Regions from separate parts of the Martinezella sp. CNPSo 3732 genome, predicted to be linked through region 1. Evidence: predicted binding sites of a transcription regulator. Region 1 holds the regulator's gene; each other region holds the start of a gene.
The links. The regulator PhoB, encoded in region 1, activates phosphate uptake and scavenging genes when phosphate is short. The targets are predictions, from matches to a motif close to TGTCATNNANCTGTCAT.
Positions count from the first base shown of each region.

Region 2: the regulator PhoB is predicted to act here: its motif matches at 2,911-2,927, upstream of AC13RM_RS25470 (phospholipase C).
Region 3: the regulator PhoB is predicted to act here: its motif matches at 2,499-2,515, upstream of AC13RM_RS16145 (LTA synthase family protein).

Region 1 is NZ_JBXSOO010000021.1:99,528-104,720, reverse strand. Features, by position in the region: gene pstC (phosphate ABC transporter permease subunit PstC) at 1-265, shown strand, start outside; gene pstA (phosphate ABC transporter permease PstA) at 295-1,596, shown strand; gene pstB (phosphate ABC transporter ATP-binding protein PstB) at 1,612-2,427, shown strand; gene phoU (phosphate signaling complex protein PhoU) at 2,479-3,192, shown strand; gene phoB (phosphate regulon transcriptional regulator PhoB) at 3,224-3,907, shown strand; gene AC13RM_RS26400 (GcrA family cell cycle regulator) at 4,100-4,627, opposite strand; gene AC13RM_RS26395 (aspartate aminotransferase family protein) at 5,052-5,193, shown strand, end outside.
Region 2 is NZ_JBXSOO010000020.1:29,988-35,180, reverse strand. Features, by position in the region: gene AC13RM_RS25485 (CobW family GTP-binding protein) at 1-811, shown strand, start outside; gene AC13RM_RS25480 (WD40 repeat domain-containing protein) at 811-1,800, shown strand; gene cysE (serine O-acetyltransferase) at 1,878-2,693, shown strand; gene AC13RM_RS25470 (phospholipase C) at 3,016-4,644, shown strand; gene AC13RM_RS25465 (cytochrome-c peroxidase) at 4,664-5,193, shown strand, end outside.
Region 3 is NZ_JBXSOO010000008.1:110,465-115,657, forward strand. Features, by position in the region: gene AC13RM_RS16140 (DUF1003 domain-containing protein) at 1-375, opposite strand, end outside; gene AC13RM_RS16145 (LTA synthase family protein) at 532-2,463, opposite strand; gene AC13RM_RS16150 (NAD+ synthase) at 2,653-4,332, shown strand; gene AC13RM_RS16155 (TolB family protein) at 4,363-5,187, shown strand.

The DNA.
Region 1 (5,193 bases):
GCTGATGACTACGTCGCGGGCGATCGGTGAAACCATGATCGTGGTGCTGGCAGCAGGCGTTGCCGCGCGCATGCAGTTCGATCCCTTCGAGCCGATGACGACCGTCACGGTGAAGATCGTCAATCAGCTGACCGGCGATCTGGAGTTCACTTCGCCGCAGACGCTCGTCGCCTTCGCTCTCGGCATCACGCTGTTCTGCCTGACGCTCTGCCTCAACGTCTACGCGCTCTACATCGTCCGTCGATACAGGGAGCAATACGAATGAGCGGCGTCGTATCCTCCTCTCAGCTCAACATGCCGCGCGGGTTGACGCCGGGTGTGCCCGTGCGCCGCGATATCGGCATCGCCAGGCGCTACGCCGCCGAGCGCCGCTTCCGCGCCTATGGGATTACCGCCGTCATCTTCGGTCTCGTCTTCCTGGTCATCCTGATCTCGACCGTGGTCCGCACTGGCTATACCACCTTCGTTCAGACGTCGATCACCCTGCCGATCGAATTCTCCGAGAAGGTGATAGACCCCGCAGCCAAGCGCGCCAGTGATCCGAAGGTGCTGATCGCTGCCAACTACCCGGTACTGGTGCGCGATGCACTAGTGAAAGCGCTCGGCATCGATCCGGCCAATCGCGCGCTCGTTCGCGAGGCGACGGCGATGGTGTCGGACGGCGCCAGGATCGCACTGCGTGACAAGGTCGTCGCCAATCCTTCGATCATAGGGGCGACGCAGAAGGTCACGTTCCTCGCCAGCGCCAATATCGATTCCGCCAACAAGGGCCAAATCGATCTGACAGTCGATGAGAAGGATCGCAAGATATCCGACCGCCAGGTCGCCTGGATGAAGCAACTCAGCGAAAGCGGTGTGCTTTACAAGGCCTTCAACAGCGGTCTCTTCCTGTCGGGCAATTCGAGCCGGCCCGAAGCCGCCGGACTCGGCGTCGCTCTGATCGGCTCGTTCTACCTGATGCTGGCCGTTCTCGTGCTGGCCTTGCCGGTCGGCGTTGCCGCCTCGATCTATCTAGAAGAGTTCGCGCCGAAGAACCGGTTGACGGATCTGATCGAGGTCAACATCAACAATCTCGCTGCCGTCCCCTCGATCGTCTATGGCCTGTTGGGCCTCTCGGTCTTCATCAACATGATGGGTCTGCCGCGCTCGGCCTCGCTGGTCGGCGGTCTCGTGCTGAGCCTGATGACGTTGCCGATGATCATCATCGCCACGCGCTCGGCCTTGCGTGCCGTGCCGCCGTCGATCCGCAGCGCGGCGCTCGGGCTTGGCGCATCGCGCATGCAGATGGTCTTTCATCACGTGCTGCCGCTTGCCATGCCCGGCATCCTGACGGGCACGATCCTCGGGCTTGCCCACGCGCTCGGCGAGACCGCGCCGCTGCTTCTGATCGGCATGGTCGCCTTCGTCGCCAACTATCCGACATCGCCGCTCGACCCTTCGACGGCGCTGCCGGTGCAGATCTACATGTGGGCGAGCGAAGCCGAGCGGGCCTTCGTCGAAAGGACATCCGGCGCCATCATCGTGCTTCTCTTCTTCCTCGTCGCGATGAACATCGGCGCCATCCTGCTGCGCCGCCGTTTCGAGCGGCGCTGGTAAGGGAGGGCGCACGAAATGAACATGATGACGGAAGCCGCCAGCGAAAAAGCATTGTCCAAGAAGATGATGACGATCCCCTACAAGATGATCGGCCAGGACGTTTCGGTCTATTACGGCCACAAGCGGGCGCTCTTCGACGTCAATCTGAAGATTCGTGCGAATACGGTCACGGCTTTGATCGGCCCTTCCGGTTGCGGCAAGTCCACCTTCCTGCGCTGCCTCAATCGCATGAACGATACGATCGAGACCTGCCGTGTCACCGGCAAGATCACGCTCGACGATCAGGATGTCTACGACGACGGCATCGACGTGGTGGAATTGCGCGCCCGCGTCGGCATGGTCTTCCAGAAGCCCAACCCGTTTCCGAAGTCCATCTATGAGAACGTCGCCTACGGCCCGCGCATCCATGGCCTGCATCGCTCAAAGGCCGATCTCGAGCATGTCGTCGAAACAAGCCTGCAGAAGGCTGGTCTTTGGGGCGAGGTGAAGGATCGCCTCCATGACGCCGGCACGAGCTTGTCGGGCGGTCAGCAGCAGCGTCTGTGCATCGCGCGCGCCGTTGCGGTCAGCCCGGAGGTCATCCTGATGGACGAGCCGTGCTCGGCGCTCGATCCGATCGCGACCGCCAAGGTCGAGGATCTCATCCACGAGCTTCGGGAGAATTTCACCATCGTCATCGTGACGCATTCCATGCAGCAGGCAGCCCGCGTCTCGCAGCGTACCGCAATGTTTCATCTCGGCCACCTGGTCGAGGAGAACGACACCGATAAGATGTTCACCAATCCCGACGATTACCGCACGCAGGATTACATCATGGGCCGTTTTGGTTGATGATGTCAGGCGCGCGGCTCATTTCACACAGTTCACCTTGAGGATAGAAAAATGGTCTCCACCCACATTCTCTCAGCCTATGACGAAGACCTGAAGTTCCTGACGCGCCGCATTGCCGAAATGGGCGGCCTGGCCGAGCAGATGGTTAGCGACAGCGTACGCGCGCTGGTCAACAGCGACGCTGCCTTGGCCCAGAAAGTCATCTCCGATGACGTCGTTCTTGACCATGCCGAGCGCGAAGTCGGCGACAAGGCGATCGTCACCATTGCTCGCCGTCAGCCGATGGCAGCGGACCTTCGTGAAATCATGGGCTCGATCCGCATCGCCTCCGATCTGGAGCGCGTCGGCGATCTCGGCAAGAACACCGCAAAGCGCGTCATCGCTGTGCAGGGCACCGGTGTCCCCCGCCGTCTCGCCCGCGGCATCGAGCATCTCTCCGAACTGGCTTTGAGCCAGCTCAAGGAAGTTCTCGATGTCTACGCGACCCGCTCGCCCGACAAGGCCGTGTCGATCCGCGAACGTGACGAGGAAATCGACGCCATGTACACCTCGCTCTTCCGCGAGATGCTGACCTACATGATGGAAGATCCGCGCAACATCACCACCTGCACGCATCTTCTCTTCTGCGCCAAGAACATCGAGCGCATCGGCGACCACGCCACCAATATCGCCGAGACGATCTATTACATGGCGACAGGTGCTCAGCCGGAAGGCGAACGCCCGAAGGACGATACCGCCAATACCGTCGGCGCAGTGACGGAATAATCTGGAAGCGAAGAAAGGAGACCATAGGCGCATGGTTCCGAGAGTTGCTGTTGTAGAAGACGAGGAAGCGCTCAGCGTTCTGCTGCGCTACAATCTTGAGGCCGAAGGCTTCGAGGTCGACACGATCCTCAGAGGCGATGAGGCCGAGCTGCGTCTCCAGGAGCGCATCCCCGATCTCCTGATCCTCGACTGGATGCTCCCCGGCGTATCGGGCATCGAGCTCTGCCGCCGGCTGCGTATGCGGCCGGAGACGGAGCGACTGCCGATCATCATGCTGACGGCCCGCGGCGAGGAAAGCGAGCGCGTGCGTGGGCTTTCGACCGGCGCGGACGATTATGTCGTCAAGCCGTTCTCGACGCCGGAGCTGATGGCTCGCGTCAAGGCGATGCTGCGGCGTGCCCGCCCGGAGGTTCTCTCCACGGTGCTGCGCTGCGGCGATATCGAGCTGGACCGCGAAACCCATCGCGTCCACCGCAAGAGCCGCGAAGTACGGCTGGGGCCGACGGAATTCCGCCTGCTGGAATTCCTGATGTCCTCGCCCGGCCGCGTCTTCTCGCGCTCGCAGCTGCTCGACGGCGTATGGGGTCACGATATCTACGTCGACGAACGCACCGTCGACGTCCATGTCGGCCGCCTGCGCAAGGCGCTCAATTTCTCCAATATGCAGGATGTCATCCGCACCGTTCGCGGCGCGGGCTATTCCATGGAAGCCTGAGCGGCTTGCCGCTCGGGTATCACTAAAGCATGTCGCCCAAAAGTGCGTAGCGGTTTTGCGAGAACGACATGCGCCAGACGGAAAACCTAAAGCACAGGAAGCGAATCTGAAAGATCGTGACGTGCTTTAAATAGCGGCGGAAATAGAAAAACGGGCCTCGAGGGCCCGTTTCTCATTGTCTTGCTGTGGCTTTCAGCCGTTGTTACGACGGCGGTCATGCACCGGCTGGTATGCCATGCGCTGATGATAGGTGCAGTAGGGCGAAGAATCTGGGCTGTCATTGCCGCAGAAGTGGAAGTCGTCCTTCAGCGGGTCGCCGACCGGCCACTTGCAGGTGCGCTCCGTCAGTTCCGTCAGGCCGAGGCGGCGGGAGATCGGAACGACGACGTTCGATGCCGGACGATACTGGATTTCATTGACGGAATCGATCTCGATCTCTTCCTTCAGCATGGTTGCGCCCTGCTGGCGGGCGACGACCGTGCGGGTAGCAACGCGCGATCCGTAGGTCGCGGCGCGGGGTGCAGCTGCGCTGCGCTTCGGCGTGCGCGCTGCGGTTGCCGTGCCGCCCGCCTTCGCTCGGCCGGGAAGGTTCAGGCGGTGCACCTTGCCGATGACGGCATTACGGCTCACGCCACCGAGCTGCGCAGCGATCTGGCTGGCGCTCAACCCTTCGGACCATAGCTTTTTCAGCTTCTCGACGCGTTCGTCTGTCCAATTCATGCCCTGTCTCCGCTGTCGCGTTTCCGATGGCAGAATCCCTCACCATTGCCTCGCATGGGAACGAGGCGCGAAACGCTCTAAAATTGTGGTGACTAGTTCCGCCGCATGCAGTCTAGCAATTGCTTTTTAACCTAGTGTGAGGCTGACTCCGTGACAAGAGTCGCGAGAATCTTGAGGAATCGATTTCGAGGTTTTCCCCAACTTGCTGCCCAGGCGTGGCATTTCTGCAATAGGCGCCGCCGAACCTATCTCTTTTGCCCGCAAGCGTTATCTCGCACCTGCTAAAACGCCAGTTTTGTTGACATCGCGATGCAAAACATCAATAGTGCCCAGGCCGCCGCAAGGCGGCATTTTTGATTTTTTCGGACCCGTTTCATCAAATGGAAGCGATCGGTCCTTAAAGTTGTGATCAGGAGATATGGCCATGGCCGAGACCACGCCGCTTTATGACACCTACATGCGCGCTCCGCTACGGTTCGAGCGAGGCGAGGGCGTCTGGCTGGTCACCGAAAATGGCGAACGCTACCTCGATTTCGCAGCCGGCGTCGCGGTCAACTCGCTCGGTC
Region 2 (5,193 bases), on a different contig from region 1:
CGGCCTTGCCGATCCGGTTCCTGTCGCCCAGACCTTCTTCATGGACGACGATGTCCGCGCCAAGACCGAACTCGACGCCGTCGTAGCACTCGTCGACGCCAAGCACCTGCCGCTGCGCCTCAAGGACAGCCGCGAAGCGGAAGACCAGATCGCCTTTGCCGACGTCGTCGTCATCAACAAGTCCGATCTCGTCTCTCCGGAAGAGCTGGCTCAGATCGAAGATATCGTGCGCGCCATCAACCCGGCTGCCCGCGTCTATAAGACGACCCGCTCCGGCGTCGAGCTTGCGCGCGTGCTGAACCAGGGCGCCTTCAATCTGGAACGCGCGCTGGAAAACGATCCGCATTTCCTCGAGCACGGTCACGAGGATCACGTCTGCGGCCCGGATTGCGATCATGATCACCACCACCATCATGATCATGACCACGATCATCACCACCATGACCACGATCACCACCATGACCACGATCACGACCATCACCACCACCACGCGCCTTCGCCGATCCACGACGTCACCGTGCAGTCGGTTTCGCTGCGTGGCGGCGAGATGAACCCGGAGCGCTTCTTCCCCTGGGTCCAGAAGGTCACTCAGACGCAGGGACCGAATATCCTGCGCCTCAAGGGCATCATCGCCTTCAAGGACGATCCGGAGCGCTACGTCGTCCAGGGCGTGCACATGATCATCGAAGGCGATCATCAGCGCCCCTGGAAAGACGGCGAGAAGCATGAAAGCCGCCTCGTCTTCATCGGCCGCGAGCTCGACCGCGAAAAGCTGGAAGCCAGCTTCAAGGCGTGCGAGGCGTCCGCCTGATGCCGACTGTCGCTCCGCTTGATATCGACGGCCACGTTCTGGCCGTCGAATTTTTAGGTGACACCCCAATCTTCGCCAGCGCCGCCGGCGCGATCCATCGCCTCGAAGGCGGCGAGAAGATCACCGAAGCTCATCATGGAATGCTGACCTGCATCCGCGATCCCTATAGCGAGAGCCTGATTTCCGGCGGCGAGGACGGCAAGGTTCTGAGGATCGCAGCCGATGGTAGCACGATGGTACTGGCCGAAGCGTCGCGCAAATGGATCGGCCAGCTTGCAGCCGGCCCGCAGGGCGCCGTCGCCTATTCCTACGGCAAGAGTACCTTCGTACGGCTCTCCGACGGGACGACGAAAGAGTTTCCGGAAGAACGTACCGTCGAAGGCATCGCCTTTGCGCCCAAGGGCCTGCGCATCGCGGTTGCCCGCTATAACGGCGTATCCCTGCACTGGGTCGGCATGAGCGGTCAGCCGATCAATCTCGAATGGAAAGGCGCCCATACGAGCGTCACCTTCTCGCCGGATGGCCAGTTCATCGTCACGACCATGCAGGAAAATGCGCTGCATGGCTGGAAGCTGGATACGAAGCCCGGCACTGAGGCCCGCCATATGCGCATGACCGGCTATCCCGCCAAGGTGAAGTCACTCTCCTGGTCCAACAAGGGCAAATGGCTTGCCTCGTCGGGCGCACCGGCCGCGATCGTCTGGCCCTTCCAGGGCAAGGACGGCCCGATGGGCAAGGCGCCGCTGGAGCTCGGCACGCGCGCCAACATCATGGCAACTTCAGTGAAATTCCACCCCGTCGAGGATATTCTCGCCATCGGTTTCATCGATGGTATGATACTGGCGGTGCGCATCGGTGACGCCAAGGAAGCGCTCTTGCGCCGGCCGGGCAAGGGTGCGATCACATCGATGAGCTGGAGCAAGTCCGGCAAGCTACTCGCCTTCGCCTCCGAAGCCGGCGATTGCGGTGTTGTGGATATCTCCGGTTAAAGCAATTCCAGGAAAAGTGCGCAGCGGTTTTCCGTCCGGAATTGCGTGAAAACAATGAGATGCAGAAAGACAGGATCATGCCTCAGTCAGGAACGGCAATCGCCGAAAATTCTCCTGCCCTAGCCGAAAACGTCTGGGACGTGATCCGCTGCGAAGCCGCCGAGCTTGCTGCGCGCGAGCCGACGCTCGCCCCACTGCTGCAAGCGCAATTGCTTGCCGGCAGCTCCGATGCCGAAAGCCTCGCAAATGTGCTGGCGGCACGGCTCTGCGTCGTCAGGATCGAGCATAGCGACATGCTTTCGCTGCTGTCGAACGTGCTGGTACGATATCCGGCCCTCCTACAGGCAACCGAAGCGGATCTCATTGCCGTGCGAACTCGCGACCCCGCCTGCACCACCTACCTGCATGCCCTTCTCAATCTGAAGGGCTTCCATGCCCTGCAGACGCACCGCATCGCCCATGCGCTCTGGACGGAAGGCCGCAGGGAAATTGCGAGCTGGCTCTCCAACCTCGTCTCGCTCGTCTTCGGCCCGGATATCCATCCGGCTGCGAAGATCGGCACCTCGATCATGCTTGACCACGGCTCCGGCATCGTCATCGGCGAAACCGCCGTCATCGAGGATGAGGTCTCCATCCTGCAGAACGTCACGCTCGGCGGCACCGGCAAGGAGAGCGGCGACCGTCACCCGAAGATCCGCCACGGTGTGATGATCGGCGCCGGCGCCAAGATCCTCGGGAATATCGAAGTCGGCGCCTTCAGCAAGGTTGCCGCCGGCAGCGTCGTGGTCAAACCCGTGCCGCCGCATTGCACCGTTGCAGGCGTCCCGGCTGTGGTTGTGCGCATCCATCGCGCCGACGAGATTCCGGCCGAGACGATGGATCAGAATATCTGATTTCACCTGAAGGACTGTGGCTACCTCATGCTGAGGAGGCCGGAAGGGCCGTGTCGAAGCACGAGGAGGGTGAGGAAACGCCCCGCTGGCAGTCCGTGACATAAGGTAGCACCGTAAACGCTCCGGACAGGCGCCTCGTACCGTTCTGCTTCCAGCATAGCAAAATCAAGCGCTTGCCGGAGATGCCATATCAGCGGTGGAATCGCCTGCCCGCACCCTTCATGGAACTGTCATACTCCATTGATAGCTCGAAAGGGTTCTCTAAGCCCGGCGCGGCGCAAATGCGCCGGAGTAATGCCCCCCACTCGAAGAGGATATGATGATGACCCGTCTTTCACGTCGCGCCGCCCTTGTCGCCGGCGGCGCGCTTGGCCTTGTTTTGCTCTGTTCCGCCTCCGGTGCCGCTGACCTAAACCCGGCCCCGAATACCGCGACCCCCATCAAGCATCTTGTCGTGATCTTCCAGGAAAACGTCTCCTTCGACCATTATTTCGCGACCTACCCCAAAGCTGCAAATGTCGACGGCGAGCCGGCATTCAAGGCGGCCGACAACACGCCGACAGATATCAACACGCTCGCCAATGCCGGCCTTCTCGACACCAATCCGAACAAGACCAACACGGCAAACGGTGCCGATGCCGCAGCCCCTTTCCGGCTCGACCGCACGCAGGCGGCAACCCAGTCGCAGAACCATGGCTATACCGCCGAACAGGCCGCCTACAACAACTTCGCCATGGACCTTTTCCCGGCCAATACCGGCCGTGGCACCAAGGGTGCCGCTGGCGCATTCGGAACCAAGGGCCAGGTCATGGGCTATTATGACGGCAACACCGTCACGGCCCTTTGGAATTATGCCCAGCACTATGCGCTGAACGACAATTCCTTCTCCACCAATTTCGGCCCCTCGACCCCCGGCGCGCTGAACCTGATTTCCGGTCAGACCAATGGTGCCATCCTGCCGCCCGGCTATACGCTGGAAAGTGACGGCACCTATTCCAAGGGCCGCATCGTGCCCGACGGCAATGGCGGCTGGACTGCGATCAGCGACTTCGATCCGACCGGCGACGTCTGCTCGGTCGGGCAGACGGCACTGATGTATGGCAAGAACATCGGCGACATGCTGAACGAGCACAAGATCACCTGGGGCTTCTTCGAAGGCGGCTTCGACCTCTCCCTAACCAACCCGGACGGCACGACGGGCTGCAAGCGCGCGACCACGTCGGCCGTCACCAAGGTCAACTACACCGACTACATTCCGCATCACCAGCCGTTCCAATATTATGCCTCGACCGCCAACCCGACGCATGCGCGCCCGTCTTCCGTGGCTGCGATCGGCACGACGGATGCGGCAAACCACCAGTACGATATGACCGACTTCTATGCGGCCCTGAAGAACGGCAACATGCCGACGATCAGCTTCCTGAAGGCGCCCGCCTATCAGGACGGCCATGCCGGATATTCCGACCCGCTCGATGAGCAGGAATTCGTAACTGAGGTGGTCAACACCGTTCAGAATTCGCCGGATTGGAAGGACACCGCCATCATTATCCTCTACGACGATTCGGACGGCTGGTATGACCATGCCCATGCTGTCGTCAATCCGTCGAAAATCCCGGTCAAGGGCTATGACGTGCTGAGCGGCGACAGCTGTTCCACCGGTACTGCCCTGCCCGGCGTCAATGGCCAGCCGGCCCAGGGACGCTGCGGCTACGGCACCCGCCAGCCGCTGCTCGTCATCTCACCCTATGCCAAGGTCAACTTCGTCGACCACACACTGACCGACCAGACCTCCGTCATGCGCTTCATCGAGGATAACTGGATGGCCGGCGCCCGTCTCGGCGGCGGTTCCTTCGATGTGCTCTCGGGTTCGCTGAACACCATGTTCGACTGGTCCAAGGGTGACGCGCCGAAACTGACCCTCGATCCGAAGACCGGCAACCAGGCATCGTAAAACTATAAGGGAGACGGAAATGCCCCTGACCTACCGCCGTCTCCTGCCACTCCTCGCACTCGCGGGCCTCTCGCTCGCGGGTGCGGCTGTCGGCATGGCGAACGAACCGGCGGCCAGTGCTTCGGCAACTGATGGCTATGATGACCGGGCGCCGCTGAGCGCGGTGGCCCAGCTCGGCAAGAAGCTGTTCTTCGATCCCTCGCTCTCCGGCAGCGGCCAGATGTCCTGCGCCACGTGCCATGATCCGGCCAACCACTATGCGCCGGCCAACGGTCTTGCCGTCCAGCTCGGTGGCCCGCATCTCGATCGGCCGGGCATCCGCGCCGTGCCCAGCCTCGCCTATAAGATGTCGACGCCTTCCTTCTCGATCGGAGAAGAGAGCGCTGCCGACGAAGCGGCGGAAGCCTCGCCGATGATCGAAGCATCGGGCGTGGCTCTCGCCAATGCCCCCGCCGCCGTCACCGGCCCGCTGACCGCCCAAGCGGTCGTCAAGGCCGAAGCGGCAGCCGCAGTAAACCTCGTGCCACAGGGCGGCATGTTCTGGGATGG
Region 3 (5,193 bases), on a different contig from region 1:
ATCCCGTTCCGCCTGCCGGTTCTGGGACATCATGATGATCGGCGCCTGGATCGCGGCGAGCATGGAGAGGACGAGGTTCAGGAAGATGAAGGGGTAGGGGTCGAAGGCGTTGGTGGTGAGGAGGATGGTGTTGATGATGCACCAGAAGACCAGAAACAACAGGAAGGCGATGATGAAGGACCAGGAGCCGCCGACGCGGGCTATGCCGTCGGCCAGACGCTCTCCCCTGGATGATTCCGCCGAGATGGCTGCATTGATATCGGTGGAGATGACCTTTCGCTCGTGCGCCTTTTTTAGAACGCGCTTTTCGATGTCGCCGAGCTGATCGGCTGTCTTGTCAAAATGCAGATGAACGAAGTTGGGAAGATTATGCATTGGGGGGGCTCCGAGGTCCTGGTGGCATTGAATGCAACTATTCGACCAAAGCGCAAAAATGCAACGAGGAAAGGGTTTCAAACTCGATTGAGCATGAAGCTGCGACGCGTACTGTTATCGCAAAAAACCACTGCACTCACTCATGTTTATAATGGGCTAGCTCTCCTCTTGGCCCATTAGCTCCGCATGCGACGGGAAGAAGCGCTCCAATCCATATTGGTGGCCGAACATCATGTCGTGCTGCAGATAGCGATAGTCGCGCACGGTCGGGTCCAGCTCCTGCTCCTTGCGCGCCCAATCGGGGAAGGTCTGGTTGTCGCGGGTTGCCAGCTGATAGCGGTCGACGATGTTGTATTTCTTCTGCACGCGGCCGAGAAAGCCCGTGTAGAAAGGATGTTCGTAGCCGGCGGTTTTAAGCAAGTGATACGGTAGTTGTGAGGGGCTGATGGTACCGATGTCCTTGCGAACGCCCTTCTTGCTCGACCAGACGACGAGCGGCGTTTCGTGCTCCTTCTTCATGACGTCGAGCGGCGCCTTGCGGGTCGCCACCTGCTGCGGCATGTAGCCGGTGTTCGGATAGACGCTGCCGAGCGGCGGCAGATGATCGCCCCAGAGGACGATGATGGTTTCGCGGTCGCGCTTTTCGGCCCAATCCATCAGCATCCTCAGGCTGTCATCGGCCTCTCGAACGCCTTGTGAATAGGTAGCGAGCGCCGCACGGTCATCGTCTTTCAAATTGCCGGCGATATCGACGGTATTCTCAGCATAGCGGTCGGCTTCGTAAGGCCCATGTCCCTGAAGAGTGACGGCAAAGAAGAAGAAGGGGCGCTCGGCGGCGTCTCCTTCGCGCATGATTTCCTTCATCAGAGAATCGTCGGCGGCGAACATGCCGCGCTTGTCCATTGGCGGCAGGGTTTCCTGGGTATGAAACTCCTCGAAGCCGAAGGCCTTGTAGACCTCGTTGCGGTTCCAGAACCAGCCGCTGAAGGGATGAAGGGCGCGCGCCATATAGCCTTCGCTGCGAAAGAAGGTGGCAAGCGACGGCAGCGGGCGGCGCACATATTGCTGATAGGGAATGCTGCCATAGGGAAGGAAGGCATTGGAAAAGCCCGTCAGTGCCTCGAACTCGACATTGGCGGTCATGCCGCCGAATTCCGGCGAGAAGACATATCCGGATTGTCTGGCGCGGATCGTCGGCATCGGATCGGGCGTAAAGGCGATGTTGGAAAGCCGCGTCGGATCCCAAAGGGATTCGCTCATCAGCATGATCACGTCTGGCTTTTGGCGTGGACCGGAGAGATAGCCGTAGTTTCTTGCGGGCATGGCGTCGATGGCGGCGGGGTCGTATCCAGCCGGTGACTTGACGTCCGCCATGGGCAGGTTCAGTGCGAAGGCGACGATGAAGCCGTTGTGGTTATAGTTTTCCGTCTGGTCCCAGACGATTGGGATGATGCCCAGCTTCTCGCGAAGAAGGGAATATTGAGTAGGGTCCATCTGCGAGGCGAAAAGCGCCGTCAGCGGCAGGCAGACCGAAAGCCGGCCGAAGCGCTCGTTTCGCGACAGCGAGATCGTGTGGCTCCGGAGATGGCGCCAGAGCAGGATCATGGCTGCCGTGCCGGCGATGATGCCGAATGCGAGTGCCATAGCCGTCCAGGGGCGATCGCGTACCATGACGGGCATCAATTCCATGATCTGCCGTCCAAACAGGAAGTCCGAAGGGTAGAGCGGATCGGAGAGAAAATTCTGCTTCTGGCTGGAAATGAACGCTGGGACGAGTAACAGCGGCGCTATGATCAAAGCGGACAGGTGCGCACGGCCGATCAGAGCATCCAGCGTCAGCATGGCTAAGATAACGATGCCGACGGTGGTGAGGCCGGGGCGGGACGGGGAAAGGAGATAGGTCCAAGCTGAGGCGAATTCGCCGCGCGCGACCCATTCAACCGTCATGACGATGGACAGGGAGAAAAGCAGGGTCAGCGTGAGGCTCAGAAGCAGGCGCAGAGCAGAGGACTTCTGTCTTGCTGTGCCGATCTTCTGGAAAAGGGCAAGCTTGCCCGCCAAGGCGGACTCGATGACCAATGCAACCAATGATTTCTCCAAAAGCTACAAAATATTCATATAAGTGTCATGCTTCTGTCATGAATGCGGCATGAACCGCAAGGCTAGCTTAGTATTTTTCCGGGCAAAAATACCGCCTATGCGGGTGGTGAAATCTTTGATGCGTGTGCAGGAAGGAAGGCGGTTGCGGAAGGAAGATGGCATCGCTAAATGTATGGCATGACAGAGCAAAGCCAGATTACCAACACCATTCGCATCGCCGTCGCGCAGCTCAATCCGACGGTCGGCGATGTCTCCGGCAATCTCGCCAAGGCGCGTGACGCCCGCGCCGAAGCCGCGCGCGAAGGCGCGCAGCTCGTATTACTGACGGAATTGTTCATTTCCGGCTATCCGCCGGAAGATCTCGTGCTGAAGCCGGCCTTCATTCGCGCCTGCTGGAAAGCGGTCGAGGCTCTGGCCGCGGATACGGCCGATGGCGGCCCCGGCGTCATTATCGGCTTTCCCCGACAGGACGAAACTGGGCGCTATAATTCGATTGCCGTGCTCGATGGCGGGAAGGTGATCGCGGTCCGTGACAAGGTAGACCTGCCGAACTACGGCGAGTTCGACGAGAAGCGCGTCTTCGATCAGGGCGCCATGCCTGGTCCGGTCAATTTCCGCGGCGTTAGGCTGGGTATTCCGATCTGCGAGGACATCTGGGGCGAACTCGGCGTTTGCGAAACGCTGGCCGAAAGCGGTGCTGAAATCCTTCTCTCGCCGAATGGCTCGCCGTACTATCGCGGCAAGGTCGACGTGCGCCATCAGGTCGTGCTGAAGCAGGTTATCGAGACCGGCTTGCCGATGATCTATGCTGCTCAGCTCGGCGGCCAGGACGAACTGGTTTTCGACGGAGCCAGCTTCGGCTTCAATGCCGACAAGACCCTGGCCTTCCAGATGAGCCAGTTCGAAACCGCGCTTGCAGTAACGACCTGGAAGAAGAACGGTGGTGGCTGGCACTGCGCCGAAGGTCCGAGGGCCCATATTCCGGAAGGCGAGGAGGCGGATTATCGCGCTTGCCTGCTGGGATTCCGCGATTATGTCAACAAGAACGGCTTCAAGTCGGTCGTGCTTGGTCTATCCGGCGGCATCGACTCGGCGATCTGCGCTGCGATTGCCGTCGATGCGCTGGGCGAAGAGCGTGTGCGCACCGTCATGCTGCCTTATCGCTATACCTCGCAGGATTCGTTGAAGGATGCGGCCGATTGCGCCAAAGCGCTTGGCTGCCGTTATGACATCGTACCGATCGAAGATCCCGTCACCGGCTTCACCTCGGCCTTGTCCGATCTCTTTGAGGGCACGGAAAGCGGCATCACCGAGGAAAACCTGCAGAGCCGCGCCCGCGGCACCATTTTGATGGCGATCTCCAACAAGTTCGGCTCGATGGTGGTGACGACGGGCAACAAGTCGGAGATGTCTGTCGGCTACGCCACGCTTTATGGCGATATGAACGGCGGCTTCAACCCGATCAAGGATCTTTACAAGATGCAGGTTTATGCGCTGTCGCGCTGGCGAAATCTGCATGTACCCCCCGGTGCGCTCGGGCCCTCCGGCGAGGTCATTCCCCACAACATCATCGACAAGGCGCCTTCGGCGGAACTGAGGCCGAACCAGACGGACCAGGATTCGCTGCCGCCCTATCCAGTGCTCGACGATATCCTCGAATGCCTGGTTGAGAAGGAAATGTCGGTTGAGGAAATCGTAGCGCGCGGCCATGATGTCGCGACCGTGCATCGCATTGAGCATCTGCTTTATCTCGCGGAGTACAAGCGCCGCCAGTCCGCACCGGGCGTGAAGATTACCAAGAAGAATTTCGGTCGCGACCGTCGCTATCCAATCACCAACCGGTTCCGCGATCGCTGATCGCGGTATCAGCGGCAAGGGAGAGGAAGAATGCGCAGCTCGGTCGAGATCTATAATATCCGCACGGGTGCAAACCGGATCGTCTGGCAAACGGACCAGCTGATCGAGGCGCCGAACTATTCGCCTGACGGCCGCTATCTTCTGCTGAATGGAGACGGGCTGCTCTATCGGCTACCACTGGATGGCAGCGGCATCGCCCAGGTCGATACCGGCTTTGCGACCCAGTGCAACAACGATCACGGCATTTCCCCGGATGGATCGCTGATCGCCATTTCCGACAAGACCCAGTACGGCAAATCCTGCATCTATGTTCTGCCGGCAGAGGGCGGTACGCCAAGGCAGGTGACCACCAATCTGCCCTCCTACTGGCATGGCTGGTCGCCGGACGGGAAGCGCTTCTCCTATTGCGGCATCCGCAGCGACGTTTTCGATATCTATACGATCTCGATCGATGGCGGCGAAGAGACCCGACTGACGCATGGCGAGGGCCGCAATGACGGGCCGGATTTCTCCGCCGACGGGCAATGGATCTATTTCAATTCGAGCCGCACCGGCCTCATGCAGATCTGGCGCATCCATCCCGACGGCACCGGCCTAGAGCAGGTGACCCATGACAACTACGGCAACTGGTTCGCCCATCCGTCGCCGAAAAACGACAAGGTCGTGCTGATCTCCTATGATCCCAATGTCTTCGATCACCCGCGCGATCTCAATGTGCGGATGCGGCTGATGGACATGGATGGCGGCAATATCACGACGCTGTTCGAGCTCTTCGGCGGGCAGGGATCGATCAATGTGCCGAACTGGTCACCGGACGGAGACGAGTTCGCCTATGTCCGCTATGAGCCGGCTTGAGCTCTG